Regions from separate parts of the Desulfitobacterium sp. PCE1 genome, predicted to be linked through region 2. Evidence: riboswitches for the same ligand, from Rfam matches in the RefSeq annotation. Region 2 holds a riboswitch; each other region holds the start of a gene.

What was found. Region 2 has a riboswitch for cobalamin ahead of DESPCE1_RS0101680 (anaerobic ribonucleoside triphosphate reductase). Riboswitches for the same ligand answer to the same signal wherever they lie in the genome.
Region 1: it holds a riboswitch for cobalamin, as region 2 does, so the genes downstream of both, DESPCE1_RS0116330 (AIR synthase related protein) here and DESPCE1_RS0101680 (anaerobic ribonucleoside triphosphate reductase) in region 2, are expected to answer to the same signal.
Region 3: it holds a riboswitch for cobalamin, as region 2 does, so the genes downstream of both, DESPCE1_RS0113600 (ABC transporter substrate-binding protein) here and DESPCE1_RS0101680 (anaerobic ribonucleoside triphosphate reductase) in region 2, are expected to answer to the same signal.

The regions. Positions count from the first base shown of each region.
Region 1 is NZ_KB913023.1:3,258,057-3,268,876, forward strand. It holds gene DESPCE1_RS0116320 (ABC transporter ATP-binding protein) at 1-647, opposite strand, end outside; gene DESPCE1_RS0116325 (ECF transporter S component) at 660-1,172, opposite strand; gene DESPCE1_RS0116330 (AIR synthase related protein) at 1,236-2,009, opposite strand; cobalamin riboswitch at 2,119-2,301, opposite strand; gene metK (methionine adenosyltransferase) at 2,610-3,800, opposite strand; gene coaBC (bifunctional phosphopantothenoylcysteine decarboxylase/phosphopantothenate--cysteine ligase CoaBC) at 3,806-5,008, opposite strand; gene rpoZ (DNA-directed RNA polymerase subunit omega) at 5,008-5,214, opposite strand; gene gmk (guanylate kinase) at 5,217-5,819, opposite strand; gene remA (extracellular matrix/biofilm regulator RemA) at 5,831-6,106, opposite strand; gene DESPCE1_RS0116370 (YicC/YloC family endoribonuclease) at 6,122-7,003, opposite strand; gene dapF (diaminopimelate epimerase) at 7,242-8,093, opposite strand; gene DESPCE1_RS0116380 (hypothetical protein) at 8,137-8,334, opposite strand; gene DESPCE1_RS0116385 (DUF3343 domain-containing protein) at 8,588-8,860, opposite strand; gene DESPCE1_RS0116390 (aminotransferase class V-fold PLP-dependent enzyme) at 8,853-9,989, opposite strand; gene DESPCE1_RS0116395 (acyl-CoA dehydratase activase) at 9,986-10,783, opposite strand; gene DESPCE1_RS0116400 (double-cubane-cluster-containing anaerobic reductase) at 10,780-10,820, opposite strand, start outside.
Region 2 is NZ_KB913023.1:332,599-343,418, forward strand. It holds gene DESPCE1_RS0101640 (metal-sensing transcriptional repressor) at 98-385, shown strand; gene DESPCE1_RS0101650 (iron ABC transporter substrate-binding protein) at 786-1,883, shown strand; gene DESPCE1_RS0101655 (iron ABC transporter permease) at 1,858-2,946, shown strand; gene DESPCE1_RS0101660 (ABC transporter ATP-binding protein) at 2,948-3,727, shown strand; gene DESPCE1_RS0101665 (FmdE family protein) at 3,757-4,287, shown strand; gene DESPCE1_RS0101670 (YjfB family protein) at 4,398-4,595, opposite strand; gene nrdG (anaerobic ribonucleoside-triphosphate reductase activating protein) at 4,660-5,172, opposite strand; gene DESPCE1_RS0101680 (anaerobic ribonucleoside triphosphate reductase) at 5,172-7,541, opposite strand; cobalamin riboswitch at 7,672-7,857, opposite strand; gene DESPCE1_RS0101685 (ATP-binding protein) at 8,125-9,750, shown strand; gene DESPCE1_RS0101690 (response regulator) at 9,743-10,820, shown strand, end outside.
Region 3 is NZ_KB913023.1:2,729,119-2,739,938, reverse strand. It holds gene DESPCE1_RS0113610 (ABC transporter ATP-binding protein) at 1-207, opposite strand, end outside; gene DESPCE1_RS0113605 (iron ABC transporter permease) at 209-1,246, opposite strand; gene DESPCE1_RS0113600 (ABC transporter substrate-binding protein) at 1,331-2,302, opposite strand; cobalamin riboswitch at 2,419-2,563, opposite strand; gene DESPCE1_RS0113590 (phasin family protein) at 2,708-3,007, shown strand; gene DESPCE1_RS0113585 (AarF/ABC1/UbiB kinase family protein) at 3,035-4,711, shown strand; gene DESPCE1_RS0113580 (GNAT family N-acetyltransferase) at 4,795-5,238, shown strand; gene DESPCE1_RS0113575 (GNAT family N-acetyltransferase) at 5,334-5,762, shown strand; gene DESPCE1_RS0113570 (DNA-3-methyladenine glycosylase) at 5,763-6,356, shown strand; gene DESPCE1_RS0113565 (aspartate kinase) at 6,693-8,075, shown strand; gene DESPCE1_RS0113560 (class I SAM-dependent RNA methyltransferase) at 8,164-9,333, opposite strand; gene DESPCE1_RS0113555 (CPBP family intramembrane glutamic endopeptidase) at 9,537-10,154, shown strand; gene DESPCE1_RS0113550 (DUF1540 domain-containing protein) at 10,250-10,432, opposite strand; gene DESPCE1_RS0113545 (ABC transporter permease) at 10,687-10,820, opposite strand, start outside.

The sequences.
Region 1 (10,820 bases), 2.9 Mb from region 2:
ATGACTTCATCGGCTCTTTGCAGGATTTCTTCACTGGAATGTTCAATGACAAGAATCGTCCGCTCACCCTCACGACAGAGATCATCCAAGGTCCGATAGATCTCGAACCGTCCTTCCGGATCCAGCTCGGAGGCCGGTTCATCCATTACCAGTATTTCCGGCTCCAGGGCCAGCACCCCGGCGATCACCAGCCTTTGTTTTTCTCCACCCGATAACTCCGCCGTAGAGCGCTCATCATAGCCGTTCAGCCGAACTTGGGCCAGGGCTTGGGCAACCCTTTGCTGAATCTCCTGCATAGAGATACCGAAATTGCGGGGGCCAAAGGCCACGTCTTCCCCGACGGTTCGCCCGACGATCTGACTTTCTGCATCCTGCAGTACAAGCCCTACCTGCTTGGCCAATTCCTGCACCCGAATCTTATCAGTCTCTTTACCCCCAACGATTACCTCTCCCCGCATCTCACCTTGCAGAAATTGGGGAATCAATCCATTCAGACACAAGCTTAAGGTTGTTTTCCCCGCTCCCGTGGGACCCATCAAAGCAATGAATTTTCCTTTTTTCACTGCCAGGCTGACTTGTTTTAAACTCTCGACTTCTGACCGTGGATAGCGATAAGAGACATCCCTTAATTCAATTACTGGCTTCACCCTAACACCCCTTTAGATCAGTCGGCTTCCTTTAAGTGCCTTATAGGCTAAAGCAGATACCGCAACATTCAATACCGATCCCAATAAAAGAAAAGGCATTAACCCTAAAACAGCACCCATACCGCCTATGGGGAAGACCGAAAAGGCAGCCACCACACCATTGAGGAGGGAGGTTATGATAACAGCGGGAATCAAACCGATTTTCTTATTGACAAGGCGATAAATCAACGCAAAGACAGCCATTTCTATGGCGATGACCAAATGCATAGGAATTCCCAGCGGAAAACCGACCACCGCTGAGGTCAGCAGATGGCCTATGGCAATAACGATACTGCCTTCGAGACCGCCAAAGGCTAAAGCGCTGAAAAAACCCGGAGCAGAATCTAAGGCCACTGTCCCCAGTGGGCTGGGAATTTTAATCAAGGCTCCTACCGCACTCAAGGCGATAAAGACCGCCATGATCGCAATTCGTCTGATATTTTGAGCTGATTTTTGGACCGTTGTTTTCTTTGCCGGCTCAATCATTGTTATTCTCTCCTTCATTTCTTTCATTAATTTGAATCTTTCCGCTAACATTTCTCTTGGATTTTAGTCTTCATTTCCTGTTTGGAGACCTCCACCTCCATCCTCTTCCAATCTGCCAATTTTATGGTTGGGTATCTTGCCAAAATCCCCTAATTCAATATCCTCTGATGCCGTATAAATGAGACAGGTTGAAGGTCCTGCTGATTTATGGATATCAAGTTCACATCGGGAATTTTTAATAAACCGGGCACCAATAGACCTGGCAAGGGCTTCGGCTTCACCCCTTATCCCCTGGGAGCCTACTGGAATAATGTCGTACACTCCAGGGACACTAAGCAATTTAACGACATGTACCCCCTGCAGAATGTCCGGATCTTCCGGGTTAGCCGCCTCAGTTCCCACTTTAGGAAGTCCCAGGCAAAACAGGCTATTGCCCGGCTTGGATCTACCAATGCGAAGTTTATCTTGATCGCAAAGCCCGATGGCCGTGATTCCTAAGCCCGTTTGTTTTGTAGGCATATTCTTTTCTGTGCTGATAGCCGTAGGCAGGGACATCAGGTTCAAAGCCCTTAGCTCTTCTCTCACCCCCTTCATTATTTCTTCCCCTGCGGGTATGGGGTCATTGGCAATGGCAATGCTCATCATCTGGGGAACCGCTCCAACTGCGAGTACTTCCATTAAGGCTACCCGGGCCGTCAACCTGCCGGTAATCCTCCAGGGAACTTTGACCACATCCAGCTCTTTCTCACCAATAGCACCGCATGAGTCGCAAGCTGCGACAAGGTATTGCGTATCATTCAAAGAAACCACCTCAACATCTCTTCCCTGATACCCCAATCCATTCAACTCTCCTCTCCAAATAGTTTTTCTGCAAAAATAAAAAGTCCATAGCCACCTCGCTTTTCCTTTCAGACAAAGCAAAATGACCATGAACTTTACCAAACTTCATGTGTTCCCGGCTCCAGGCAGGTCTCCTGACTTCGAGTCATTGTCTCATTGCTGCCTTCCCAGTTACCCAGTGGCATCCAACGCTGAGACTCCTCTTTACAGTGGCGGGTCCGTCCGGGAATTGCACCCGGTTCCCTATTCTCCCTTCTTGGCGAAGGGCACCTGAAATCCTTAAATTGTTAAAACCTACTGAATTCAGTTTAGCCGAAAATGTTATAATGTCAAGTCAAAATCTTTTCTATTCCAAAAAGCTGGATGCATTAAGTTTACAGCATGATAATCTATTAAGAAGGAGGGATTTTGGTGAAAGCGAAAATTTCAATTCTGGCTTTACTATTTATATTGATTTTCATAGGAATCTTTTTATTCAGAAGATTAAGATTCCAAAAATAAAGAGTTTATTCTATCTTCTAAACTAATCAAGGCCGAAGGATTGTTCCAATTGAAACAATCCTCCGGCCTTATCCATCTGCTTCTGAACTTTATACTCTATAAGCCGGCTTGCTCCCGCAGCGCATCTACCTTATCGGTCTTTTCCCAAGGCAGGTCCAGATCGGTACGGCCAAAATGGCCATAGGCAGCCGTTTGATGATAGATAGGACGGCGCAGATCCAAGGTCTTAATGATCCCAGCGGGACGGAGGTCAAAATTAGCTTTGACCAATTCCCCGATTTTTTCTTCATCAATCTTAGCTGTCCCGAAGGTTTCCACCTGAACAGATACGGGATGAGCTACCCCGATGGCATAAGCCAACTGGATTTCGCAGCGATCAGCCAGACCGGCCGCCACCACGTTTTTCGCTACATACCGGGCTGCGTAAGCCGCAGAGCGGTCAACTTTTGTGGGGTCCTTGCCTGAGAAAGCTCCGCCCCCATGGCGAGCCATACCGCCATAAGTATCAACGATGATCTTGCGACCGGTCAAGCCGGCATCCCCTTGGGGACCACCGATGACAAAACGGCCTGTGGGGTTAATAAAATAGCGTGTGTTTTCGTCCAGCAACTCTGCCGGAACCACGGGAAATACCACATGCTCCAGCAGATCCCGGCGAATCCGCTCCTGGGTGGCTTCCGGGTGATGCTGGGTGGAGATCACGATGGTATCGATACGGACGGGACGATTGTCCTCATACTCTACCGTCACCTGAGTCTTGCCGTCAGGACGCAGATAATCCAGGATATCCGACTTGCGTACTTCGCTCAAGCGGCGGGCCAGGCGGTGAGCCAGGTCAATAGGAAGAGGCATATAGCTTTCCGTTTCATTGGTAGCGTAGCCAAACATCATCCCTTGGTCTCCGGCACCAATGGCTTCGATTTCTTCTTCACTCATTTCTCCGTTTTTCGCTTCCAGAGCCTTGTCCACTCCTAAAGCGATGTCGGCGGACTGCTCCCCGATAGAAGTGAGAACGGCACAGGTATCCGCATCAAAGCCATATTTGGCCCGGGTATAACCGATTTCACGGATGGCTTGTCTTACCGTACTAGGGATATCCACATAGCAATTGGTCGTGATTTCGCCACTGACCAAAACCAGGCCGGTGGTAACCGAAGTCTCACAAGCGACCCGGGCATTGGGGTCTTTAGCAAAGATGGCATCCAAGATGGCATCGGAAATCTGGTCGCAGATCTTATCAGGATGTCCTTCCGTGACCGATTCGGAGGTAAATAATTTTCTTACCAATGAAGTCACTCCTTTTCACTAAGGCGCTCAGCAATCTCCTGAACCAGCCGCCGAGCTACGTCTAATTTATTCATTTGGGGCAGATCGATTTTTTTTCCATTCGGGAAAAGCAAGCTCACGATATTCGTAGGGCTGCCAAATCCAGCTCCAGGTTTGGTTACGTCATTTGCTACCAGCATGTCCACATTTTTGCGCTGCATTTTGGCTTGAGCGTGCTCGTAAAGCTTTTCCGTCTCAGCGGCAAAGCCCACAAGAAATTGGCGTTCTTTCTTCTTGCCGCATTCCGCCAAAATGTCGGGAGTGGGTACAAGCTCCAGAGTAAGACTTGACCCGTCTTTTTTAATTTTTTGTTCGGCATTGGCTAGGGGTCGATAATCGGCAACGGCCGCCGCTTTGACGACAATATCCATATGAGCAAATTCGTCCATGACGGCTGCATGCATTTCTTCAGCTGTCATCACGGCGATTCGCCTCACTCCCGGTGGGGTCGGCAATTCGTTAGGAGCGGATACGAGGATGGTTTCCGCACCGGCCTCCCTTAAGGCTTCAGCCACAGCAAAACCCATCCTGCCTGAAGAACGATTGCCCAGATAGCGAACCGGGTCAAGGGGTTCCTGGGTTCCACCGGCTGTGACCAGGGCTTTTTTGCCCGCCAATAATCCTGATGTGGCAAAAAAGCTCTGCAAAGCCTCCACAAGATCTTGGGGCTCACTCATACGGCCATCTCCATCCGTACCGCAGGCCTGAAAGCCTGTTGCCGGTCCAAGAATCCGCACGGAACGTTCCTGCAACCGCTTCAGGTTTTCTTGGGTAGTGGGATGATGATACATATTATGATTCATAGCTGGAGCCACAAAGATAGGGGCCTTAGTTGCCAGCAGGACAGTAGAGAGAAAATCATCGGCGAGTCCCACAGTCATTTTAGCCAATAGATTAGCCGTGGCCGGGGCAACCAATACGGCATCGACGGCTTCCGCCAAAGCGATATGCTCAACGTTCCACACCTTGGGCTCTTCGAACATCTCCACATAGACCGGATGACCGGAAAGGGTCCTCAGGGTTAAGGGGGCAATAAATTCAGTCGCCCCCTTAGTCATCGCCACATACACTGTTGCGCCCTGCTTACGGAGACGGCTCACCACATCCGCTGCTTTATAAGATGCAATACCACCCGTAATCCCCACAAGGATTTTCTTGCCCCGCAACATTATTTTATTCCCTCACGGGTCAATTCGAAATGATATTTGCCTTTGGCAATCTCATCAAAAGCAAGACTTACCGGCTTAGCTCCACGGTAATTCACTTCAAACTCCGGATCTTCCATTAGGGTACGGGCTCTTTTTGCTGCTGCCAGCACCAAGGTATATTTACTATCCACTTTGCTCAACAAAATATCGAGAGAAGGCTGTTTCATGGTTACACCCCCTGAAATACATAAGGTTTTCTTTTGACACGACATTTCTCAGCAAGAAGAATGCTCTTCAGTTTATCTACTGCCAGAGGAATTTCATCATTCACGACCACATAATCATACTCGCTCACATATTCCAGTTCCCGAGCAGCAGTCTGCAGCCGTTTTTGGATAACTTCCTCGGATTCGGTACCGCGTTTATGGATACGCTGAGAAAGTTCATCCATGGACGGCGGCACGACGAAAATAAACACCCCTTGTGGAAAGCGTTTCTTAACTTGTAAGGCCCCTTGAATTTCAATCTCCAGAATGACATCATTCCCAGCTTGAATGGCTTGTTCCACGGCGAATTGCGGGGTTCCATAATAATTACCGCAAAACTCAGCCCATTCCAAAAGTTGATCCTGTTCGATCATGGTTTGAAATTCTTCCCGGCTTCGAAAATAATAATGCAATCCATCCACTTCACCAGGACGAGGCTGGCGTGTCGTAGCCGACACGGAATACTTCACCTGAGGTATCTGTCTTAACAGCTCCTGGCAAAGGGTTCCTTTTCCTGCCCCGGAAGGACCGGATAGAACAATCAATAATCCATGATTCTGTTCCACGATGCTCCCCCTTAATCAGCTGGGTCTTCGGCAGTGTTGCTGGCTTCTTTCGCGGAGAGGCGATGGGCTACGGTTTCCGGTTGAACTGCTGATAGAATCACGTGATGGCTGTCACAGATAATCACGGCCCGGGTTCTGCGGCCATAAGTGGCATCGATCAGCATTCCCGCATCCCGTGCTTCCTGAATAATCCGTTTGATAGGAGCCGACTCTGGGCTGACAATGGAGATAATGCGATTGGCGGATACGATATTGCCAAACCCAATGTTAATCAATTTAATGTCCAAAACTTAACCCTCCAATTATTCTAGATTTTGAACTTGTTCCCTGATCTTCTCTAATTCACTTTTCATCTGAACAACATGCTGAGTAATGTTTAAATTATTAGCCTTCGAGCCAATGGTATTGATTTCCCGATTCATTTCTTGAACCAGAAAATCCAGTTTACGCCCGACGGGTTCAGAACTTTTCAGAGCTTCCCGGCATTGGTCAATATGGCTCTGCAGACGAACCAACTCTTCGGTAATGGATACTCTATCTGCAAAAAAAGCCACTTCATTAGCCAGGCGAGCTTCATCAAGGATGACTTTATCCCCTAGAAGGACCTCAATCCTTTCCTGTAAGCGGGTTTGATAATCTATGACAATGGTGTCGGAATATCCTGCTATGTCATCTTTAGCCAGCATGATGGTATGTAAACGACTCAAAAGATCTTCCGCCAGCCCTTCCCCTTCTACCTTCCTCATGGCTACGAATCCATCCAAGGCTTCTGTAACAGCACGGCCTAAAGGTTCCCAAATGAGTTCAAGGTCAATATCCGTATCCTCTACGGAAAAAACCTCGGGCAAGGCGGCTAAACGATAAATATCCGTCTCATAGGTTGTACTTAGAGCTAAAGCGAGTTCCTTCAGTGTCTTATCATACGACAGGGCTAAATCTTTGTCAACCTTCACCAATCTCTTTTTTTCTTCTGTTTCCTTCACATTAACAAAGACATCAATTCGTCCGCGGTTAATTTTGCTTTGGAGGATTTTCCGTATTCTATCTTCCAAACTATTCAGATGGCGGGGCATTCGTACCGACGTCTCGAAAAAGCGATGATTGACCGCTTTTAACTCAATAGTAAATTGGTAACCGTAACCGGAAGCTTCCCCGCGTCCAAAGCCTGTCATGCTGTTTGCCATTTCCAGACCAACTTTCTTTTTCACATTTTAAATTTATTATAGCTATTAAAGTTCAGAAAAACAATTTAAGGTACTTTTTTGATAGTGAATTGTAATGTAGCTTTCCTTATATAATGTGCAGCAAAAGAAGCCGGAATCAACACTGGGGACAAAATCATCCGCAACTTAAAGATGGACCGCCTCATCTCAAGGAAGCAGTCCATCTTTTGCTATCATTCAATGACAAACGTCTTTGTTCTTAATTAAGGGCATCCTCAAGCAGGACCCCTTTAAATACATAGGCCGCCGGTCCGGTCATATACACCCGGTTATCTTCTCCCCATTCGATCTGCAGGTCTCCTCCTGGCAAATGAACCGTCACACTCCGCTCGGTTTTGCCATTGAGGACGGCGGCTACGGCAGAAGCACAGGCTCCCGTTCCACAGGCCAGGGTCGGGCCCGATCCCCGCTCCCATACCTTCATGGTTAATTCCTTGGGGCTGTTAACTATGATAAATTCTACATTGGTCTTGCGGGGAAAGAGAGGATGTTTTTCAATAGCTGGACCCATACGCTCAAAATCAAGGGTTTCGTAATCTTCGACAAAAATGACGCAATGGGGGTTTCCCATGGACACCGCTGTAAACTCGAATTCCTGCCCATCCATACTGAGCTTGGCCCCCACCACAGACTCACCCAGGATGAGTACCGGAACCTGTTCCGGCTTTAGGATCGGCTCGCCCATATCCACCCGAACCCCAGTGACTTTATCTCCTTCGACGGTAAGATGCAGCGTTAGAATCCCGGCTAAGGTCTCCACCTGGAGGGGGTTCTTGGTCACATGACCTTGATCATAGATATAACGGGCAAAACACCGAATGCCATTGCCGCACATCTCCGGCTCTGAGCCATCCGAATTAAAGATACGCATCCTGGCGTCAGCCTTTTCCGAAGGGAGGACGACAATGAGCCCATCCCCGCCTACCCCGAACTGACGGTGACAAAGCTTACGGGACAGCTCCGGATAATCAAGGGTTTCTGCAGGGGCGCTCACAAAGTGATCTATAAACACAAAATCATTGCCCAGGCCATGCATTTTTACGATTTCCATAGCTAAACATCAACTCCTTATCCCTTATCCTTGGTCCTCTTGCTTAGGGAAGGACAAAGGAAGCAAATAGATCCGGTACCATATAATAAGCCATAATCGTAATTAAAGTAAAGATGAGGGCTAATTTGAAGACCTTTTTTATGATTAAGGACACCGTGAAAATCGCCAATAACCCCACTACGATATAGGATAGTGCATCAATATGATCTGCCCAAACAGTTCCTACCAATACTTCAAACATGATGGTCCTCCTCTTGCCTTGAATAGTCCACTGAAAATAGTTAATATTCGTGGTTTCTTTTAGGTATTCTGCACTCTGGATAAAAACCCTTTTTTAAGAAAAGCACGCCTGCATAACTGTGAAGCCCTTAAACCAATGTAGTGATGCCAAAGAAATTAACTGTCTTTTCGAAAGGGATATAAAAAAACAGACAGGCCCTTTAGGCCTGTCAAAAACTCAAAATCGGTCATCATGGAACAGGATATTCAGCACATTATCGGTCGGTGACTTCGCCGTAGCTATAGCCACGATCCTTCTCAACCCTTGTATAAAGACCTACGTCCTCAACCTCTTTAGCCGAGAGGATATCCAAAGCGGTCTGAATTTCCGTCGCAGGTATCCGCAGGCAGATTCCGCAGCCGGCGCTGATTTGGGTCGGCAGCGGCATCACTTTCACCTGCAGGTTTTCTTCCAGCAGATAGTGTTCCGATTTTATCGCCCAGTTGGTGTTTTTGAAGGTAATGATATATTCCATATTGTCAACCATACACTTCCGCAATAGTTTTCAGGGCCCTGCACCCGATTTCAATTTCTTCCTCGGTATTGAAGTAAGAAAAGGAAAAGCGGACCATCCCCGTTTCCATGGTTCCAAACCTTTGGTGGAGTAGGGGAGCGCAATGGCTTCCGGCCCGAGTGGCGATCCCGTATTTTTCCCAAAGTAATCCGGCCAGATGGTCAGCCGGAATCCTGCCCATATTCAGGGAAACAACCGGCAACCTGTCCCTTCCGGAAAAGTCCCCGTAAAGCCTGAGGTCTTTAATCTCCTTGATACCATCGACAAACAATTGAGTTAAGCGATTTTCCCTGCTTTGAATCCCATCTATCCCTATACTGAGAATAAACTCCACCCCTTTTTGCAGGCCGTAAAGGCTATGACTGTTCAGGGTACCGGCCTCAAACAGATCGGGCATGTCTTTGTCCTGGAACATCTCAAAGCTGTGCACCCCCGCTCCCCCGGTCTTGACAATCTCAAAAGGGAGCCGGCCGTTGACAATGATCCCCCCCGTGCCCTGAGGTCCGAACAGACCCTTGTGGCCTGTAAAGCACAGCACATCGGCCATCTCCCCGGTGACCGGGATCAGTCCCATAGTCTGGGAAACATCCAGAATCATGATCAAGTCATGAGCCTGGCAGAGGTCATACAGCTTTTTAACCTCTGTAATATTGCCCGTAACATTGGACCCGTGGGTGCAGATCAGAAAGCGGGTTTCCGGCCGGATCAGCTCCGCAAAGGCATCCAGCTGTAAAACCCCGTCCTCATCACAATCGATGAAATCCAGCCGACACCCTTTGAGATAGAGGGGCCTTAAGACGGAATTATGCTCCGTTACGGTGGTAATGACGGCATCCTCCTGTTTCACGAGGCCGCCGATCACCAGATTAAGGCTCTCGGTGGAGGAAGAGGTAAAGGCTATATTCAGGGGCTCCTCAGAACCGACCAAATCCGCGATGGCCACTCTGGTCCTGTAGATTTCCCGGCTGGCTGTCATAGCGGCATCGTAAAAGGAGCGGCTGGCATTGCCAAAATGATGGATGGCGTAAGCTACTGCTTCACCCACTTCCGGCGGCTTGATGAGGGTTGTCGCACTATTGTCAAAATATATCAAGCCGGTCACCCTCCCCTTGTTTTAGAATTTTGGGATTTTTGGGCGGCAGAGAGGCAGGCCCCGATAGCACCAGCATACACAGCATGAGGACAGGATTTAACCTCATAGCCAATATGCCGGGCTATAGTGTCCATGAGCAGCCCGGAGCGGGACAGCCCGCCGGTCATCAGAATGGGCTGATCCGCTGTGAACTCGATTCTCCCTGCCTGCTGCTGTATTTTCCGGGCAATGGATTGGAGAACCCCAGCCATGATTTGGGCCCGGTCTTTCTGCATGGCCAGCAGCCCGATAATCTCCGACTCCGCAAAAACCGTACACATGCTGTTAATGGGAACCGCCTGGTGGGGATCGGTAAATTCATCGATCTGTTCCAGGGGAATCTCCAGGATATCACAAGCCATTTTTAAAAAGCGGCCCGTCCCGGCGGCGCATTTATCGTTCATCAGAAAGTTGACCGGTTTCCCGCCCTGAATCTGAATGACCTTGCTGTCCTGGCCGCCGATATCGATGATGCCCTGAATATCCGGCATAAGATAAACACCGCCGAATGCGTGGCAGGTGATTTCCGTCATGGTATAGTCCGCAAAATCAATCGCTTCCCGGCCATACCCTGTCGCCGCAACAGAGATTTCCTGGCTGTCCAGACCATTTCTTTCCCGTAAGATGGCTAAGCTTTCCTCAGCGGAAGTTTGGGGGTTCCATCCGGTTTTTACCGCGAGAGTATCGATGATCCGCTCCCCGCTCATGACAACGGATTTACACATGGTGGAGCCGGAATCAATACCTACAAAGATCTTTTTCACGAGAGCATCTCGATAAACGCAGCCAGCCGGGTTTTAA
Region 2 (10,820 bases):
CATGGAGGTTTAACCTAAAAGGGGTTAGCTCTGTGGTTTTTTATTTTTTAGCAAATCATCTTGATTTCTTTTTAATGTATTCGTAAGGAGCTGAATCATGGTAATGAGCGAAAAGGGTCATAGCCATCATCATAATACCAGAGCCGTACTCAATCGCTTATCCCGGGCAATTGGCCATTTGGAATCAGTAAAACGGATGGTAGAAGAGGAAAAGGACTGTAGCGAAGTATTGATCCAGTTGTCAGCAGTTATAGCCGCTCTCAATAATACCGGTAAGGTTCTTCTTAAAGATCATATTGAGCATTGTATTGTTGATGTATGGGAACTCGGCGATGAAAAGGCAATTGAAAATCTGAATAAGGCCATTGATCGGTTTATTAAATGATTGGCACATCTGAATTGAACCTCAAGAGATAAGAATGTTGGAAAAGTATCCCCCTAGGGGGCTTGTGAGATAAGGAAAGAATTGTTAGTCTATACTTAGATCTAGTAGTTGGCTACAGATTGGGTCACTCTATCATAGTAAAATGAAGACCATGGAGGTCTTTTTCCCTAGATACAGGGAGGATATTCCATGGTTTTTTTGCATTTCTTTGGGGGACTCTTGATTATTTTAATGGTTTTTTGATATTGGATTCCCTTGGCAGGGTTCAATATACCTTCTCTTTTTGCTCATTTTTTGGTCCATTTGGGTTTGGGATCAATGAAATGAGTTTCTTTATAAAAAACGGGCTTATTGGCCTGAAGACCATAAAAGAAAAAATTCTAAAAAGGAGAGGAATGCCATGAAAAAATTGACCCTTATCTTACTGACACTTATGCTTATTGCGACCGGGTGTACAAGTCAGGAGTCTGCGGTTCCTGGCCGGACGGAGGACACTACCCGGGTCGTCACCGATATGATGGGCAGGCAAGTGGAGATTCCGGCGAAGATCGATTCCATCGTTTGCACAGGCTCAGGCGCTCTGCGGTTAATCGCTTATGCCCAGGCCACTGATCTTCTAATTGGAATTGAAGATATCGACAAAACGAGAGAAATAAAACGAGCTTATAACTATGTCTATCATGACCAATTCAAAGACCTCCCCAGTATAGGCAAAGGCGGCGGCCGTGGTTATACCGCCTATGAAGAGCAGATTATTGCCCTTCAGCCTGATATCATCTTTACTTTTTATAATAGTGACGCCCTTGAGCAGCTGGCCAACAAAACAGGGATTCCTGTAGTATCCATTGCGACTCAGGCCAACCTGTTTGGGGAGGATACGGCTCAATCCCTGACATTGATCGGAGAGATTCTTGGCAAAGAGGAACGCTGTGCCGAGTTGGCTGCTTATATGGAGCAGTTAAGGGCCGACCTCAATGACCGGACCAAGGATATTGCGGATACGGACAAACCGGTTGTGTATACCGGTGCCGTAACCTATAACGGTGCCCACGGATTCGCCGGAACCTATGCCAACTTTGGTCCCCTTAAGGCCATTAATGCCATCAATGTAGCCGATGAGACCGGTCAGAAAGATGGATTCGATGTGGATTGGGAAAAAATCCAGGTCTGGGACCCCGATTACATCTTTCTCGATCCTGGCAATATGAATCTGGTCAATGAGGAATATACCAAGAAGCCTGATTACTTCAATTCTTTGCGTGCGGTGAGAGAAGGTAAGGTTTATTCCATGATTAACTTTAATAATTACTCCACGAATAGTGAGGTGGCTATAGCCGACGCTTATTATGCAGGCAAGGTGCTGTTCCCTGAGAAGTTTGCAGATATTGATATGGAGACCAAGACCGATGAAATCATTGCAAAGTTTTTGGGTAGAGGGATCTATGCCGAAATGAAGGAGGCCGGGTTAACCTTTGGAAAGATTACACTTGGTCAGTAACTCAGGTAAACTTCACTATCGGGATGCTTACGGAAAATATATGGCCAGAAAGCGCTTTGTGCTCTTTGTCCTGATAACCCTGCTGATAGGTACGGCCCTGTTTTCGATGACAGCCGGCTCCGCCGGTCTGACCTTGGGAGAGGTTTTCCGGACATTCATAGGGGAAGGTACGACTCAGGCCAACGCTATTGTTTGGAATGTACGCTTGCCCCGCATCATGACCGCGACAGTGGTGGGAGGTGCTTTGGCCCTGGCAGGCTGTGTCATGCAAGGCGTACTGCGGAATCCTTTGGCCTCTGCCTCAACCCTGGGGGTATCCCAGGGGGCTTCCTTTGGTGCCACCATCGCTATTGTCTACTTTAGTGCCGGGGTGCAGCATAATGCCACGGGAAGCGGGGCGATCAGTATTACCAACCCCTTTCTGGTCACCGTATGCGCTTTTTTCGGGGGGATCATTTCCGTATTGGTCATTCTGGCTTTATCCCGGATTAAAACCGTTACCCCAGCCTCCATGGTCTTAGCCGGGGTTGCTCTTTCTTCCCTGTTCGGCGGGGGAACCACTCTGGCCCAATATTTTGCCGACGATGTAGTGTTGGCCTCGGTGGTCTATTGGACATTTGGGGATCTGGGACGTACCAGCTGGAATGAAATAGTCCTTATCTTTGTCATTCTTAGTCTGACTTTTATCTACTTTATGTCCAAAAGCTGGAGCTACAATGGGATACAAAGCGGGCTGCAGACGGCACGAAGTCTGGGGATCCATGTGGATCAGCTGATTTTGGTCAGTATGGTGTTGTCCGCTCTTTTGGCGGCCAGTGCCGTATCTTTTGTGGGGATTATTAATTTTGTCGGGTTGGTGGCTCCCCACATGGTTAGAAGGTTCGTGGGCAGCGATTATCGGTTTTTGCTTCCGGCTTCCATGCTAGCCGGAGCCTGTATATTGCTGTTAAGTGATCTTTGTTCCCGAACCATTGTAGCGCCGGTGGTTTTGCCCATTGGTGCCATAACTTCATTTCTCGGGGCGCCGCTGTTTTTATATCTGATTTACAAGGGGGCGAGATAGGATGCTGAAAGTACAGAACCTTAGCTTTCACTATGGAACCCACCTTGTACTGGAGGATGTACACTTCGAAGCGCCCTATGGACATTGTGTCGCCATTCTGGGCAATAATGGTGCAGGAAAAAGTACATTGATTAAATGCCTCAATAAAATACTACCCCCTCGCTCCGGCCAGGTTCTACTGGATGAACAGAATGTGTTCAGCATGTCCCGGACCAATGTGGCGAAAGAGGTGGCCTATGTGGCTCAGCACAGTGAAACCTCCCGCTTTACAGTGTTCGATGCCGTGATGCTGGGGCGCAAACCCTATATCAAGTTCAGCCCCTCCCAAGCAGACTATGAGATCGTTGAAACCATGATTGAAAAATTGGAGCTAACTCATATGGCCCTCTCTTATATCGATGAACTCTCCGGTGGAGAACTGCAAAAAGTAATGCTGGCCCGGGCTTTGACCCAACAACCTAAAGTGCTGCTCCTGGATGAACCTACCAGCAACCTGGATCTGAAAAATCAGCACGATATGCTTGGGCTGGTAGAGAAAATCGCCAGGGAGGAAGATATCTGTGTCCTTATGGTCATTCATGATTTGAATCTTGCTTTGCGCTATTGTGATCGGTTTCTCTTTATTAAAAACGGAGGAATTTATGCCTATGGCGACGAAGAAATCATGAATGCTAAGGTGATCAGCGAAGTGTACGGCATACCGGTGGCTATGGAATATTCCCATGGAGTTAAAATGGTCGTGCCCTTCCCCGAGCAGGTTATGAAGACGAATAAAGCATAATGCATAAATAAAGAAAGGAATGGATGATTATGGATGAGCAGTTGTGGGAAAAAGCGGTGGCCTTTCATGGCCATGAGTGTCCGGGATTAGCCATTGGTTTCAGAGCATGTGAAGCGGCCCAGGAAAAAATGGGACTCAAGTTCTCCAGTGATGAAGAAATTGTTTGCGTGACGGAAAATGATGCCTGTGGAGTCGATGCTGTGCAAGTTATTGCGGGATGCAGCTTTGGCAAAGGAAATCTTATCTATCGGGGAACCGGAAAAATGGCCTTCAGCTTCTTCAACAGAACCACAGGGGAAAGTGTGAGAATCGTTCTGAAACCCTCTCAAGGGGAAATGGACCGGCAGGAACGGCAAAAGTATATCCTCACCGCTCCGGTGGAGGAAGTGTTTGAGTTTAAAAAGCCTGGTTTTACTGTGCCTAAGCAGGCCCGGCTCTTCAGGACCGTGGTCTGTGAAAGCTGCGGGGAAGGGGCGCCTGAACATAAGATCAGGCTCCAGGAGGGGAAAAAGGTCTGCCTGGACTGTTTTGAGGACTATTCAAGAGGATATGGATTATAATCTTATCAACAAAAAAGCCTATAAACGAAAAAGGACCGTTGCCCGGAAAACAATGTTCACCGGCAACGGTCCTTTTTATCCTGCGCATAAATCGGGGCACAAGGACATCATTATACCAAGACGTTAAGTTGACTGCCAAGCTGAGGATTCACAGATAGCTCCATCTCATTGGATATCCCCGAAGCCATGGCCAGCATGGCATTGGTTTGTTCCTGAGAGGTATTCATAACCATCTTCATGACAGAAATTGAAGCTTGCTGTTTGAGCTGAACCTGATTGGAAACGACGGACAAAGCTGCTATATCCATAGTTAACCCTCCTCCAAGTTAAATATATCATATCTTGGATAGTTTAACCAAACCTTTTGCGAATTTAAGCCAAGGCCAAAACAACCTTCCCCTGCTTCAGGCTTGCTTGCACATCGATAATTCGTTGGTTCTCCGAACCTCTAAAGGGTAGAAGCAGATTTCTGTTGGCTGATTCGAATGGTCCGTCCACCAATAAATCGGTATGCTCAAGTAAGAGAGCCCAGGCAGGCTCTTTTTTACTTTGAGCGGTAAGTTCTTCATAGGTATACCCAGAGTAAGTCATGACGTGGAAGCCTCTTTGCTTAGCGGACTGTGCCAATAAGGCAAAACCTTCAGCTTGGGCAAAGGGTTCCCCGCCGCTTAGAGTGATGCCGTCAAGGAGGGGATTCATCGCCAAACCTTTGAGAATCTCTGAGATAGGGATGCTTTTTCCTCCTTCATAGGAATGGGTCTCAGGATTATGGCAGCCGGGGCAGTGGTGAGGGCATCCTTGGGCAAAGACCGTCAAACGTATGCCCGGGCCATCGACAATGGATTCTTCAATGATTCCTGCGATCCGGATCTGGAAGTCCATCATCAGACCTCCCTCTGATCCGCAGAGGAGTGGAGGCAATTCAGGTGTTTAATCCGATCCCGGACTTCGGCCTTTTTGGCGTCGTTGAAACGATCCAGGGTGCCGACCAAATAGCCGGTGATGCGGCGGATGCGCTCAAAGGGGGTGGCACCTTCTGCTCTGCCGCAGCGAGGGCATTCGTTGCCGATGATTCCTGTATATCCGCAGATGGGATCCCGATCCACAGGATGATTGACGGCGCCGAAGCCGATGCCGGATTCTTTCATGCAGCGGATGATTTTCTCAAAGGCCTCCACATTTTGAGCCGGGTCGCCGTCCACCTCCACATAAGTGATATGGCCGGCATTGGTCAATTCATGATAAGGTGCTTCGATTTTAATTTTGTGAAAGGCAGGGATGGGGAAGCTGACGGGGATGTGGAAGCTGTTGGTGTAGTATTCTTTATCCGTGATACCGGGGATGCTGCCGAAAAGCTCCTGATCCATCTTAATGAAGCGGCCGGAGAGGCCTTCGGCAGGAGTGGCTAAGAGAGAGAAGTTCAGCCCGTATTCCTGCCCGGCTTCATCCATGCGCTGGCGCAGATGCTGGACAATCTCCAGTCCCAATTGGCGGGCTTCTTCCGATTCCCCGTGATGCTGTCCGGTTAAGGCTATAAGGCACTCGGCCAGTCCGATAAAGCCCATGGAAAGGGTTCCGTGCTTCAGCACTTCGCGGATCTCATCATCCCAGCCCAATTGGTCAGAGTCCAGCCAGATCCCCTGCCCCATGAGGAAGGGGAAGTTCTTGACTTTTTTGCGGGCTTGAATCTCAAAGCGTTCCAAGAGCTGGTTGATGACGAGGTCAACTTTCTCATCCAGCATGGTAAAGAATTCAGTGCGGTTTTTGTCGCTTTTTAAGGCGAGACGGGGGAGGTTGATGGTGGTAAAGCTAAGATTCCCCCGGCCAAAGATGGTTTCCCGGGAAGGATCGTAACTATTGCCGATGACCCGGGTGCGGCAGCCCATGTAGGCAATTTCCGTCTCAGGTTTGCCGGGGACATAGTATTGCAGGTTAAAGGGAGCATCGAGGAAGGAGAAGTTAGGGAAGAGTCTTTTGGCACTCACCCGGCAGGCCAGCTGGAATAAATCGTAGTTGGGCTCCCCGGGATTATAATTGATCCCTTCCTTCACTTTGAAGATATGGATAGGGAAAATGGGGGTCTCCCCGTTGCCCAGACCTTCTTCTGTAGCCAGGAGAAGATTTTTGACCACCATACGGCCTTCCGGGGTGGTGTCCATGCCGTAATTGAGGGAGCTGAAGGGAATCTGGGCCCCGGCACGGCTGTGCATGGTGTTGAGATTATGGACCAAGGCTTCCATAGCTTGATAGGTTTTTTTATCCGTCTCGGCGAGAGCCTTTTTAGCGGCAAAGTCCTGGGCCTTCCGAAGGGTAGGCTTGTCCAGTTTAAGGTTAGGAAGGTTTTGGAGCAGAGCGGATTCCTGCTCAAAATAGTCCGGATCAGGGGAAAGGGTAGGTATGTGCCCTCCTTGGTTTTCCAGAGTGGAGAACACATCCTTAAGATGGGCTTCCAGCTCTTCCGAATCCATCTCCTGAGGGAATAAAAGCTCGCAGGCTTTGAGCAAGTTTTGTCTGTAAAGTTTAATATAGCTTTTGGCCACACCGGGTGCCATGCCGTAATCAAAATTAGGGATGCTTTGGCCGCCGTGCTGGTCGTTCTGGTTGGATTGAATGGCGATGCAAGCCAAAGCGCTGTAGCTTTGGATATCGTTGGGTTCTCTTAAGAAGCCGTGGCCGGTCCCAAAGCCCTCTTTGAAGAGTTTTATAATGTCGATCTGGCAGCAGGTGGTGGTGAGGGTGAGAAAATCCATATCGTGGATGTGAATATCTCCCTCTTTGTGGGCTTTAGAGTGTTCTGGCTTTAAGACAAACATCTCATTGAATTGTTTAGCCCCTTCGGAGCCGTAGCGCAGCATGGTGCCCATGGCGGTATCCCCGTCAATATTGGCGTTTTCCCGCTTCATATCGTTGTCTTTGGCTTCTTTAAAGGTGAGATCCTCATAGACTTTCATAAGCCGGGTATCCATTTCCCGGACCCGGGTCCGTTCTGCCCGATAGAGAATGAACTCTTTGGCTGTGCGGGCGTGGCCTTTTTCGATAAGAATCTTTTCTACAGCGTCCTGAATTTCCTCCACGGAAGGAACTCTTTTATGTAGGTTGATCTCAAGGTAGTTGACCACTTCCTCAGCAAGAAGGAGGGAGGATTGATAGTCCTTGCCTCCTGTGGCGCTGGCCGCCTTAAAGATGGCGCTGGCTATTTTCTCAATGTTAAAGGGAACTTCTCGTCCGTCTCGCTTGCGAATCTTAGTAATCAAATAAAATCTACCTCTTTTCTCAATCTAATCTCCTGACATCTGATAAAGAAACAAAAACTTCCCGACAGAGATGTCGAGAAGCTAAAAACAACATGCCATTAGCAGTCCAACATACTCTATACTCCGTAGAGTTGGTGGTATACCCATAGGCAGGTCTTCTGACTTAGGATCATCTATACTTCTTACCTTCCCGAAAACCTTTTCAGTGGTAATGCCAAGAAGCATATCTCCCTTACAGCGGCGGGACCGTGCCGGATTCTAACCGGCTTCCCTTTTCACCTGTGGTCACACAGTCACCTATGAGATTCCTTGATCAATGGATCAGTTTTATTATACATCAAAATCCTATCGAACACCATATATAGATAAAAATTAGTGAAGAGACACTATATATAGTGGGTCTATAACCAAAATCAGAGCCAAGGTTTAATAAAATCATATCCTAAAACCAAGGAGAGTGTCAACGATCTAAATCACAGATGTACCGAAGCAAAAAGTAAAAGACTTGTCATCCGATGATAAATCGATAAAAATAGAGGTATAACTAAGAAGATAGTTAGAGAGTTTACTTAAGGAGATAAAGATGAGCCAACGTTACAGGACCTTCATATCGATTTTGTTTGGATTGATTAGTTTTGTCGGGGTTTTCTTTGCAAGTCGATTTGATTTTAATGGGTTTTCCATTAACATTACATGGAGTTTGATGCTTCCCTTGTTGGTGGCATTAGCCTGGGGGACTAAGTATGGTGTTATTAGTGTTGTAGCCAGCCCTATTATTTTTTATCCGTTTATTCTAGGGAGTTATAACGGTTGGGCATCGCTGATTCCTTCCCTATCTCTTTTGCTTTGGGTTCTTATTCACGGATATGGGAGTGAAAAACGCCAGAAATCAAATAAGAGAGTCTATAATCTCTACTTTCTACAGTTGATATATGTGCTTATCCGATTTGTGGTTTATATCACTCTATTCCCAATACTTATTCGATTCAATGAAGTGATTACACCGTTTTGGAATCCTCAAGCCTATACGGAAATAGATATGGGGATTATTCTTTTATTCGTAATCAAGGGAATCATTGTCGAATCCATTTTATTAGGCTTTTGCGATGCAGTGCTCCTCCTTCCTTTTGTTCGCAAATTTTTTAACCTCCCCATCTCTAGTGGAGCAAGATATAACACGTATATTTTGTCCGCAATTGTTCTTTTCGGTTTATGTTTTACCTTAGCTGTATTAGGAATTTACAACTATATTTCGGATGAGATCCCCTTTTTTTCATGGAATCTCAATCCCAGTGAAGAAACCCGAGTCACCTTCTTATTTGCAATTATTTTGTTTTTTATTATGGGTGGGATCACCATTCGCTTTGTTCAGCGCGTGGTGGAGACACAAGCGCAGCTGAGAATTCGAGAGCGCCAATTAGAGGAGGCGTTAGGAGATATTCGGGTGCTTAATGACGAGCTGGAACAACGGATTCTCTTACGCACAGGTGAACTGCAAAATGCAGTCAGCGAATTGGAGGGATTTGCCTATACCATATCCCATGATTTGCGGGCGCCTATCCGAGCTATTGAAGGATATAGCAATTTTATTCTTGAGGATTATGGAAAACAACTTAATCCAGAGACCAATGAAATGTTAGGGAGCATTAAAGGAATTTGCCAAGATATGAACACATTGATTCATCGTTTGTTGGAGTATTCCATAACGTCAAAGCAAGAATTGGCACTCCAACCAGTAAACCTAGCAGACCTTATTCTCAATATTTATGAAGAACTTAAGGTAGCTCATCCTGATCGAAACGTGGATTTGGTCATTGAGAATGAATTGCCGATGGTAACAGGGGATAAAGTACTCTTACGGCAAGCCCTTGAAAATATTCTTTCCAACGGGTTTAAATTTACAAAAGGGCGTCAACAGGCAATCCTGAACGTAAACAGTGTCAAACATGCTGAAGAATGGGTATTCTGCTTTAAAGATAATGGTGTTGGTTTCGATATGAAGTACGCCGGTAAGTTATTCCACGTATTCCAAAGAATGCACCGTAAGCAGGATTTTGAAGGAACGGGTATAGGACTTGCTACTGTGAAAAAAATACTTGAGAAACATAGAGGAAGAGTTTGGATTGAGGGACGAGTTAATGAAGGAGCACAACTTTATTTTGCTTTACCCTTAGAAAAAAACAACATAGATGAGGGCGAAAATGTTTGAGGTAATGATTGTCGATGATATGGATATTATGATAAAACAGATTAAGCGGTTAACCTTATGGAGCGATGAAACGGATTTTCGCATCGTGGCACAGGCATCGGATGGTCAAGAAGCCCTTGAAAAGCTTCGGGAGCATCCTGTAGACCTCTTGATTACGGATATTGAAATGCCAGTCATCAATGGAATTGAACTATTAAAAGAAGTACAAGAGCGGGGATTAGCTTCTTGCGTCGTGTTCTTGAGCGTGCACAGTGAATTTAACTTTGCAAAACATGCGATTCAATACGGTGTTTTTGATTATTTGATTAAGCCTGTTGTCCATGATGACCTAAAACAGGTGCTCGAAAAAGCAAAAAAACATCTATTGGACAAGAAAAAGGCCAATGAATATGTAAAGACATTAGAGGAACAGCTGGTTGAAAAGGTAGATATCTATTATCCTGAGGCACAGCTGAGAAGCCTTTTGAAGCAGCTGGATCAAGGAGAAAAGGGAGCCTTAAGGGGAATAGAGATGATGCTTGATGAAGTGTGTGAGGGGGTAGGGCATGATCGGATTAAAGGGGCTCTGGTATTGCAAAAAATTTATGATGAAGTTTTCATGTCCATACAAGAGGCATATCCCTGGCTTGAGAAGTACATCACAGTAGAGCATTATCTGGAAAATCCCTCCCCTCAGAAAGCGGAGTTTCAAGTCCTGAAGGAGCGATTCATGGAGCATGTTGAAAGGCTGATGGACACACTGAATCGATTTGTTTTGCGGTCTGAACGCAGTGCCCTAGTAAGAGAGGTATGTCTTTTTTGTATTGAGCATATTGAAAATCAGATTAGTCTCGGAAAAATTGCAGAAGCATTTTATTTGACGAAGAATTATGTCGGTGATCTGTTCAAACAGGAGACGGGAATAACCGTAGGAGAGCATATTACTTTTATCAAAATAGAACGGGCAAAAAGATTGGTTGAAAAAGATGCCTTAAAAAACTATGAAATAGCCCATCTCCTGGGTTTTAGTGATGCAGAGTATTTCGGGAAGTTATTTAAGAAATATACTGGGATGCCACCTATGGTGTACA
Region 3 (10,820 bases), 2.4 Mb from region 2:
GGAGGAAAGAAGTCTGTCCATTAGTTGAACCTTCCCGGAGGTAGGCGGCTGAAGACCGCTGATGGTGCGGACCAGAGTTGATTTGCCGCTGCCATTGGGGCCGATGATTCCAAACATATCTCCTTGACCTATAGTGAAGGAGATATCTCGCAAAACAGCAAAGGAGCCATAATGTTGATTAAGGTTCTGAATCTCGAACACGTTCATCTTAACCCCTCCTTAAACCACTCTTTAAAAGATAAGCGAAAAAGGGAGCACCCACAAAAGCTGTAATCGCTCCGATAGGAATCTCCTGTGATTGGAGCAGGGTTCTGGCAATGGTATCCGACCACAAAAGAAAGATTGCTCCCGCTAAAGTGGATATCGGCAAAAGAATTCGGTGGTCAGGCCCTACCAGAAGACGCATAAGATGGGGAATAATAAGTCCTACGAAGCCGATGATGCCCACCATGGAAACAGCGGCGGTGGCCAATAAGGAGCCAACGATTAGAATGGCGATTTTTTTCCTCTCCACATTAATTCCGAGATGAGTCGCAGCTCTTTCCCCTAAAGCAATGACATTAAGCTCCCGGTTTTGAAAGAGAAGGTAGGTCAAGCCGATGAGAAAATAAGGGAGAAGGATAAGGACATTCTGCCAGTTGCTGTTGGCGAGACTCCCCATCATCCAGAAGATAATCTGCTGCATCTGCTCGCCGGAAACAGCAATGAGCAGGGAGAGAAAAGCGCTCAGTAAAGCCTGCACCACCACACCAGCCAAAATTAAGGTTTCCCGCTCAAATTGACCATGCTGTCTGGATAGAGAGAAGACAAAGGCCAATGAAATAAGACCCCCGGCAAAGGCGAAAAGGGGCAGGACCGATTGACCAAAGAAAGAAAAGCTGCGAAAAAAGAGGATAGCTGAGGCTGCTCCAAAGGCAGCTCCGGAAGAGACCCCTAAGATATAGGGATCAGCCAAAGGATTGCGCAGAATCCCTTGAAAGGCCACTCCTGAGGTAGCCAGCATAGCCCCCACGATCAAAGCTAAAAAGACGCGGGGCAGGCGCAGATTCCAAACGATGGATTCTTGGGCAGGAGTCCAGCTGGGGTCAAAGTTAAAAAAAGGCAGATGGCTTAAAATAATCTTCCAGGTAAGATGAAAGGGCAGGGAGACAGAACCGGTCATTACACAGATCACAACGGAAAGAAGCAGGAGAAAGGACAGGGCCAAAATCCATGTGATGCCTTTGGGGAAAGTTCTGGAATTCATCTCATGTTGTCCTCCTTAAATTCAAGTCAATAAGTCTCTCCCCATACTGAATAAAATATGCCGCTTAAAATAAAAGGCTGCGGGTTAGAAAAGATCCGGGTAAAGGGCTTTGGCGATTGTCTCCAGGCCGTCGATGATCCGGGGACCGGAGCGGGTAACCATATCACTGTCCAGATCGTAAATACGGTCATGGACAATAGCATCAATGCCTTGCCAAGCTGGACGGGCTAAGATAGTGGCCTTTACATTATCCATATAGTAAGAGTAGGTGCTCAGGATAACCTGAGGGTTCTTATCAATCACCTGCTCTTCGCTGTATTGTGCCCAGTTTTGGACATCACTGGCGATATTGATTCCCCCCGCTTTGGTGATGAGCTCATTAAGAAAAGTTCCTTCACCGGCGGTAAAAAGGCCCGGATCCACTTCAATCCATACCTTGACCCGGTCGGATTCCTTGATAGTCTCCACTTTATCCGCAATGGCCTGTTCCTTTTCTTTCATTCCCTGGATCACTGTCTGTGCCTGTTTCTGGGTATTGGTGATGTATCCCAGTTTCTCGATGGCTTGATACGTGCTTTCCAGACTTTGCGGGTTTAAATGAACCACAGGGATACCTAAATTGCGCAGGGAGTTGATAAAGTCTTGGTTATGCATCCCTGTAACAACCAAATCCGGTTTGAGCTGGATGAGCTGTTCCATATTAGGGTTTAAACTATCTGCAAAGACGTATTCCGCTTTCTCCTGGATACCCACCGGGTAATTATCATAGACGGTTAAGCCGATAAGCCTGTCATCCAGGCCCAGAGCACTTAAGATCTCCGTGGAGGGCGGGGCCAGGCAAATAATGCGCAGGGGTTCCTTTTCCAGGGTGGTTGCCACTCCTGTATCGTCTGTGTAAGTTAAAGGGTAACTTGTGGACTGGTTGGTATCTTGTCCAGCCGGTGTTTCGGGAGAAGCCGCACCTTGCTGTGAGGTTGGATTGCAGCCGCTGATCAAAAATAAGGTCACCCCTAGGGTTATGAGCAGGGTGAGCAGTGTCCGTTTTTTTCTATTCATTTGGGTTCTCCTTTCATGTTAGGGTGGCAAGACAAAATAAAAACCTTTTACCGCCAGGATAAAAGGTTTTTGCTGCACTATGTGGACTCTTGCAGCGCCTATTTCCTGTCCTCGAGGAGGGTCGCTGATGATTAGGCAGGTTCCTGACTTGGGAGTGATGACTCACTCGTTTCACAGTGGCGGGACCGTGCCGGAATTGAACCGGCTTCCCTTTTAACTCTATCCAAAAATGGATTGAGAACCTAATCGTACAGTATTGAATTAAGATCATTATAAGGCATTCACCTGACAATGCCAAGATGCACTTAGAGTATGCCTTCATGGCAAATAAAGAATCGTTTTCAGAAATCCCGTGAATACTAATGCCAGGACTCGCATAGAAATCATGACAGGGGGATGTATATTATGCAAGATATAGTAAAGAAAGGTTTATCCTTGGGATTAGGCTTGGCGGTCGTGAGCAAAGAGCAAATCGAGAAGGTCGTGGACGAATTGGTAAAGAAGGGGGAGCTGTCTGCCGGCGAATCCAAGGAATGGATGAATGAGCTGATCCAAAAGGGAGAGGATCAGCAGGATGAAATCTATACCAAGATTAAGGAACAAGTGCAAAAAATCCTGGCAGAACTTAATCTTCCCAGTAAAGCGGACATGGAAAGGCTGGAGAATCGAATCGCTCAATTGGAAAACCAGAAGCCTGGGGAATGAACTTGGGGATAGATTAGGGGTATTAGCATGATTGGCAGAAAAATTCGTCATGTTCATCGGTATAAGGAAGTTGCCACGGTATTGGCCCGTAATGGATTCAGCCTCATCCTGGAAGAGATGGGGCTTATTAATTTTATCTCTTATTCCAGGCGGATGTTGAGGAGAGAAGAAGAGGCGGACTCCCAAACTCTCGGTCAGCGTTTGCGTAAGGCCCTGGAGGAATTAGGGCCTACTTATGTTAAGATTGGGCAGATTGCCAGCACTCGGCCGGATATTATTCCGGATTACCTGATCACTGAACTGGAAAAACTGCAGGATCAGGTTCCCCCCTTTTCCTTTGCCGACGTTCGCCAAATTATTGAAACGGAACTGGGGGCCCTGCCGGAAGATATTTTTCAGCATTTTGAGGAAAAACCGGTGGCGGCTGCCTCTATCGGGCAAGTCCACTATGCTGTTCTCAAAACAGGGGAGAATGTAGCGGTGAAAATCCAGCGCCCTCATATTGCCCGGACCATTGAGACGGATCTGGAAATACTTCTGGACTTGGCTGCTTTGGCGGAAAAGCGCGTGGATTGGGCAGCTCTGTATCATGTAAAGGATATGGTGGAGGAATTCGCTAATTCCTTGCGCAATGAATTGGACTATGAGATTGAAGGAAGCAATGCCGAACGGATGGGGAAGCAATTTCAAGGAGATCCCACGATTCGCATTCCTAAAGTCTATAAAGAGTACTCTAATAAAAAGGTCTTGACTCTGGAATATATTCAAGGGGTAAAACTCAGCCAATTCGAGACTCTTGAAGCGCTGGGTTATGATCGTAAGGTACTAGCGGAAAACCTGATCAAAGCTATGTTTAAACAAATCTTAATCGAGGGTTTTTTTCATGGGGACCCTCATCCGGGAAATATTTTCGTTTTGCCCCAGCAGGTTATTTCCTTGATCGATTTCGGCATGATCGGCAGACTTTCCCCGGATATGAAGGATCATTTCGCTTCCCTGGTCATTGGGATGATGCGGCGGAAGACGGAGGACATGGTGGAGGCCGTGTTTGCTATGGGGATCGTTCCAGAGGATATGGACCCCAAGGCATTGTATCGGGATGTGGATTTATTAAGAGAGAAGTACTTGGATGTTCCTATGAGTGAAGTTGATCTGGGCAATGCCGTCAACGATCTGTTTAAGGTGACCTATAAACACCGGATTATTATTCCCGCCGATCTGGTACTGCTGGGCAAATCCCTTCTAAGCCTGGAAGGCATCGTGGAGCAGCTGGATCCCGAGATCAGTATTATCGATATTGCCGAGCCCTTCGGAGAGCAGCTCCTTAAAGAACGGCTCAATCCAGTCTTTTTCGCCGAGAAAACCTGGAAACATTTTCGGGAATACTCGGATCTTTTATTCAATCTCCCGAAACAAATGAAGGAGATTTTCAGCAGCATTCAGCGGGGCAAAGTACGGGTGGAGATTTATTTACCCGAATTAGCCACTTTCATACGGAAGCTGGATCGGATAAGCAATCAGCTTTCTTTTAGCATTTTATTACTGTCTTTCAGCATTATCATGTGCGGTTTAGTCATTGCTTCCGCCTTAGGCAAGGAACCCCTGGTCTTTTGGCGAATACCGGCTATTGAGGCCGGTTTTGTTATGGCAGCTATGATGTTCATTCTTCTCTTGGTATCGATCTTGCGCTCAGGCAGGTTCTAGCAGGAATGTGGGTTTGACTTTGTTTGATATAATTAGTTAGGATATAATTAGGATAAATCAAATACATAGGAGATTGAAACGTTATGATCAGAGCAATGGCAGAAGCGGACAGAGAAAGGTTCCTGGAGCTGGCATTTGAATTCTACCATTCGGAAGCTGTTCTCCAGCCTGTACCCAAGGAATTTCACACAAGAACTTTTGATGAGATGATGAGTTCGGATCGTTATCTGAATGGATATATACTGGAGTGGGAAAACCAGGTTGCCGGATATGCAATTACAGCGAAGACTTTTTCTCAGGAAGCTGGAGGAATCGTAGTCTGGATAGATGAGATTTATATTTTGCCTCCTTATCGTTCGCAGGGGCTTGCCCGGGAGTTTTTTCAATACTTAGAGGAGCACCGGCACGACCAGATCAAGCGGATCCGGCTTGAGGTGGAAGAAGAGAATGTTAAAGCTATATCTCTGTATAAACGATTGGGATTTAATGATCTTGAGTATATTCAGATGATCAAGGATTTTGACTAATGGTTACGAACTCATTGGTGAACCGATCGTGTCCACCAGGCTTAAGAGATACACTTAATATAATATTTGGAAGGCACGAGAGGAAGGAATATCACATGAACGTCGTTGAAGTAAAAGGTACGGAATTAGAAGATGCTTTTCAAATTCGCAGGGAAGTTTTTGTTGAAGAGCAGGGGGTTCCTCTGCAGGATGAATTCGATGGATATGATGAGTCAGGTGCAGCCGCCCGTCATATTCTGGTGTATTATGAAGACCAGCCGGCAGCCACGGGAAGGCTGCGTTGGCTGGGGGATACGGCCAAATTGGAGCGGATCTGTGTGCGTGCCGCCATGCGAAAATTCGGCTTAGGCAGCGTCGTCGTCAAAAGCCTGGAAAAGATTGCCCAAGAGGAGGGCTTTTGTAAAGCGAAGATTCATGCCCAAACCCAGGCTCAGAACTTTTACGAAAGACTAGGGTATAGACAAACTTCTGAGGAATTCATGGAAGATGGAATTTCCCATATTGTTATGGAGAGGACAATCTAAATGATTTTTCCATACGGGTCAAAAGAAATCGAGTATTTAAAAACCCGGGATGAAGTCCTGGGGCAAGCTATAGAGCGCATGGGGATGATCGAGAGAGAGGTTACCCCGAACCTTTTTAAAGCTCTGATCTCCAGTGTGGTCAGCCAGCAGATTTCCAAAAAAGCAGCTGAGACCGTATGGAACCGGCTGCAAACTCTCCTGGGAAATATCAGTGCCGAGGAAATCGTTTTAGCCGATCTGAAGGCTATTCAAGGCTGTGGAATGTCCACACGCAAGGCGGGGTATATCAAAGGGATTGCTGCGGCCGCCCAAAGAGGTGAGGTGGATTTCCATAAGCTTCATACCCTGAGTGATGAGGAAATCATCCACTCCTTGTCAGCCTTACCCGGTGTGGGAGTGTGGACGGCAGAGATGCTGCTCATCTTTTCTCTTTGCCGGCCCGACGTGGTCAGTTATCGGGATTTAGCTATCCGCAGGGGAATGATGAACTGTTATGGGCTGGAGGAGTTATCTAAGGGGACCTTTGAGCATTACCGTAAGAAGTATTCACCCTACGGGTCTGTGGCTTCTCTGTATCTTTGGGCCATGTCTTAGGGTGCTAAGCCTGTATCCCTGTCTTCTCTGGAAGGATGAGAATAGACTAAGTGAATAGATGGCCATACATTTAGAGGCTAAAGTCTGAAAGTCAAGATTTATGAATCGGTGTAAAAAGGTGGTTCCCCACAGCGGAACCACCTTTGCTAATGGCATATGATAAAAGTATGATCCTCTTATCCTCTGAAACGAGGTGAGGGTAGATTACCATTAGGAATTTTTTGGCTGGCTGTTTATCCTACGATTGGGAAATTGTATCTTGTTGGCCGGCAGGCGCTGTATTATAATGATGAATAGTGTTATTTAACAGAGATCTTGATGCTAATGAGGTGTTGTATGTTAACGGTAGAAAAAATCGGGGGCACTTCTATGTCCCAATTTGAAGATGTCTTGAAAAATATTATTGGGGAACAGGATTCACGGCGTTTTAGCTTCGGGAGAGTGTTTGTTGTTTCTGCCTACGCAGGGGTGACCAATAAGCTTTTGGAGGATAAAAAGACAAAAGCCCCGGGGATCTATCGTCATTTTATCAATGGTGAAGATTGTGAAGAAGCTTTGACTCTCTTATTGCAGGATCTGCTTAAGATTAACGAGGGGTTTGTGAAAATTGGCTTAGATGCTGAAGCGGCTAAGGAGTTCCTGGCTTCAAGGATCAATCAGACCAAATCCTATTTGCATAGTATGCATGAAATCATTGCCTCCGGTTATGTGGATCGTGAGAATATTTTCTCTGCTGCAAGAGAGCTTCTGGCTTCTTTAGGAGAAGCTCATTCAGCCTTCAATTCCGTGAACATCCTGCAAAATCGCGGCATACCCGCCCGCCTTGTGGATTTAACAGGCCTTCGGGACTCCCGTCAGCTGACTATTGATGAGCGGATAGCCAAAGCTTTTCGGGGCGTGGATCCCTTCAAGGAGATTGTCGTCGTGACCGGGTATACGAAAGGCAAAGAAGGGATAATGCGTCAATTTGAACGGGGCTATTCGGAGATCACTTTCTCCCGGATTGCCACTCATCTTCATGCGGATGAAGCCATTATTCACAAAGAGTTCCATCTCTCTTCTGCCGATCCAAAGATTGTGGGGGTAGAAAAGGCCATCCCCGTAGGACGGACCAATTATGATGTTGCTGATCAGCTTGCAGATATAGGCATGGAAGCCATCCATCCCAATGCATCCAAACCTCTGGAAATGGGCGGGATCAATCTGCGTCTGAAGAACACCTTCGAGCCGGATCATCCGGGAACACTCATCTCCAAGGATTATATTGGTCCCGAAGCCAAAATCGAGATTATTGCCGGTTCGGATAAGGTGGTCGTAGTGGAAATCCATGATTCTTTAATGGTCGGTGAGGCAGGATACGATAAGCAGATTATGGAGATGTTCATGAAATATTCCGTAAGTTATATCATGAAAGCCACCAATGCCAATAGTATCTCTCTCGTGATCTGGGAGCATGATTTGGACGAAGACCTGGTAGCGGAATTGAAAGGGGCTTATCAGACCGTGACTATTTTGCCGGCGGCCATAGTCTGTGTGATTGGGTCGAATATTGCTGTTCCGAATATTTTAGCCCGTGCTACCAGCAGTTTAGCGAAAAACCATATTAATGTGAACTGTGTGTCCCAATCCCTTCGTCAAGTCAATATGCAATTTGTGATTGACCGGGATAAGTACACTCGTGCCATTTACCATCTTAATGAAGATTTGTGTTTGGGATAATTTTGAGAGTAAAAAAGATAGGTCCCCTAAGGGGGAACCTATCTTTTTTAAATCTTTGCTTATGCCTGTGCTTGAGCCTTTGGGAAAATTAAGGTGTGCCCTCTGCCCCTTCCTGATCCCGTGGGCGTCTTGGGGGCTTGGGGCCGAAGAATTGATAATAATGGCATTCTAAGCGGCCATTGTAAAGCTTTCTGCTCTTATCCCAGCGGCGTCCAATCAGAAGCTCAGGGTGTTTATCCGTCGTGATCACATGCAGGGACCAGGTTTCCAGATTCTTGAATGTCTCTCCCAGATCTTTATAAAGCTGTTTGACTTCCTCTTCCTCACCCAAACGCTCTCCATAAGGAGGGTTGGTGATTAGATGGCCGTATTGGAACCGGGAGCGCACTTCGGCTGCAGGCAAACGTTGGAAAAATATCTTATCCGTCAGTCCTGCATCTTCACAGTGAGCCCGGGCAAGCTGCAGGGCCTTGGGGTCGATATCCGAACCATAAATATGCAGTTCCTGATCCCGAACATAAAGATCCTGGGCTTCTTCACGAGCTTGCTGCCAGTATTTCTCCTTAATGTTGGGCCAGGTTTCAGCGACGAAATCCCTCTTCAAGCCCGGCGCTCGGTTAAGAGCGATCATGGCTGCCTCAATAGGTATGGTTCCCGTGCCACAGAAAGGATCAATAAGGGCGCGGTCCGCTTTCCAGTAACTCAGATTGATCATGGCGGCGGCTAAGGTTTCTTTTAAAGGAGCTTGCCCCGCCAGTCTGCGATAGCCTCGTTTGTGCAGTCCGGCACCGGAAGTGTCAATCGTAAGAGTGACGATGTCCTTTAAAAGAGCGACTTCGATTTTGTACTTAGGGCCGGTTTCCTTAAACCAACTGATACCGTAAGCCTCTTTGAGCCGTTCTACGATAGCTTTTTTGACAATAGCCTGGCAATCGGAGACACTAAAAAGCTTGGATTTTATGGATTTGCCTTCCACAGGGAATTCCGCATCGATGGGGAGCCATTCTTCCCAGGGCAGGGCTTTGGTTTGCTGAAAAAGCTCTTCAAAGGTCGTGGCTTTGAATTCACCCATTTTCAGAAGGACGCGTTCAGCTGAACGCAGCCACAGATTAGCCCGGCAAACCCCCAGCTCATTGGCGGTAAAAGAAATTTTACCGTTTTCCACCCGGGTTTCTGTATAGCCTAGATTATGGAGTTCACGGTTTACTATGGATTCAATGCCAAAAGCACTGGTGGCGATCAGTTCTATTTTAGCCAATACGGTATCCCCCTTCATCATAAAGGAAACTTGTTTCCTATGTCCACGAAGTGGACAAATTCTTCTTCTATAATAATGATTGGTCCGGGGAAAGGCAAGTGAGGAAAGAGGATATTCTTTGATTTCTATGACTTGCAAACTCGTCCTGTTCACTATAGGATAAGATGAGGCCGGTTGTGGAGGAGGATAGTTTGGTGGAAACTATGGATAATCATGAAGAACAACTCCGTGCAGCGCTTATCCCATCATTTTGGCTGACCCAGCTTCTCTTATTGATTCCGGGAGCATTCCTCCTTTGGCTTTTCTATCTGCGCAAAGGGTATCCTTGGCAAACCTTTTTTGCCTGGGATAATACCGGAGGGATATGGCTCTTAGGTTCGGCAGCAGCCCTTTTGGGGATGGGTTTACAATTTCTGGCCTGGAAGATCTTCTCTATAGAAGCTTTTGATGATGGCGGCGTTAACCGTCTCTTATTAGAGTTGCCGGCTAAGTTCCTTTTTCCCATGTTTTTAATCGGGGCATTTTCTGAGGAACTCCTGGTAAGAGGGGTCGTCCAGACGGGCCTAGGTAAATTTTTTGGTCCTCTTTATGGTATCTTATTCACGAGCATTCTCTTTACCGGGATGCATCTTCGTTATCTCAAGAAACCTGTCTTGATGTGCGGAGTCTTTGTCGTCAGCTTGCTTCTCTGCTCCCTCTATGGATTTACAGGAACTCTTTGGGCCACGGTATACGCTCATTTTCTCTATAATTTCGGAGCCGCTCTTTTAGCCAAGAAGTACTATCTTCCCTTGATTCCCAATGCCCCAAAAGACGAATAGTTAAGGAAGCAGAAAGAGTAAGGAACATGTATCCTTACTCTTTTCTGCTCAAGAAGGTTTTTGAACCTCAGGATGGAATATTAATTCTTACCTACCTAGCTCATGCTTCCATTGGGAACGAAGGTAGCACAGTCCGTCATTTCAGTCGTTTTAGCATTAGGGGCTTGAATTTCGATGGTTTGGGCATGACAGTGATCATTTCCCCAATAGTGACAGGTATTGACCACACATTTAACTCCTTGAAGATGGGAATCGATTTTGTCTACACGTCCAGGCATTATTATGTCCTCCTTTATAATTGAGATGGGTTCAGAGATGGTTACCCTGTATCAGTATATAATTTCCCGCGATAAGTTTTTTTTATACTGTCAGAAAGTATAACGTCGTTGTATACTTTTCTCCAGCATAAGTGCAACCAACGACTTCGCCTTTCTGGATGCATGTTAAAAAAGCACGGCGAAGCCGGGTTTTCTTTATACTTTTTTACTCAATTTTAGCAAAAACAAAAGAGCCCTTACTTTGTCATATTATGCTATTTGCGTTTACGGGACAGGTTCAGGATACTCAAACCATAAAACAGCCCTGCGGTAACAAGCAGCACTAAAATACTTCCCTGGGGAGTTAAGAGAGTATCTCCGAAACGGAAAGTCACGCCCATCATTGAAT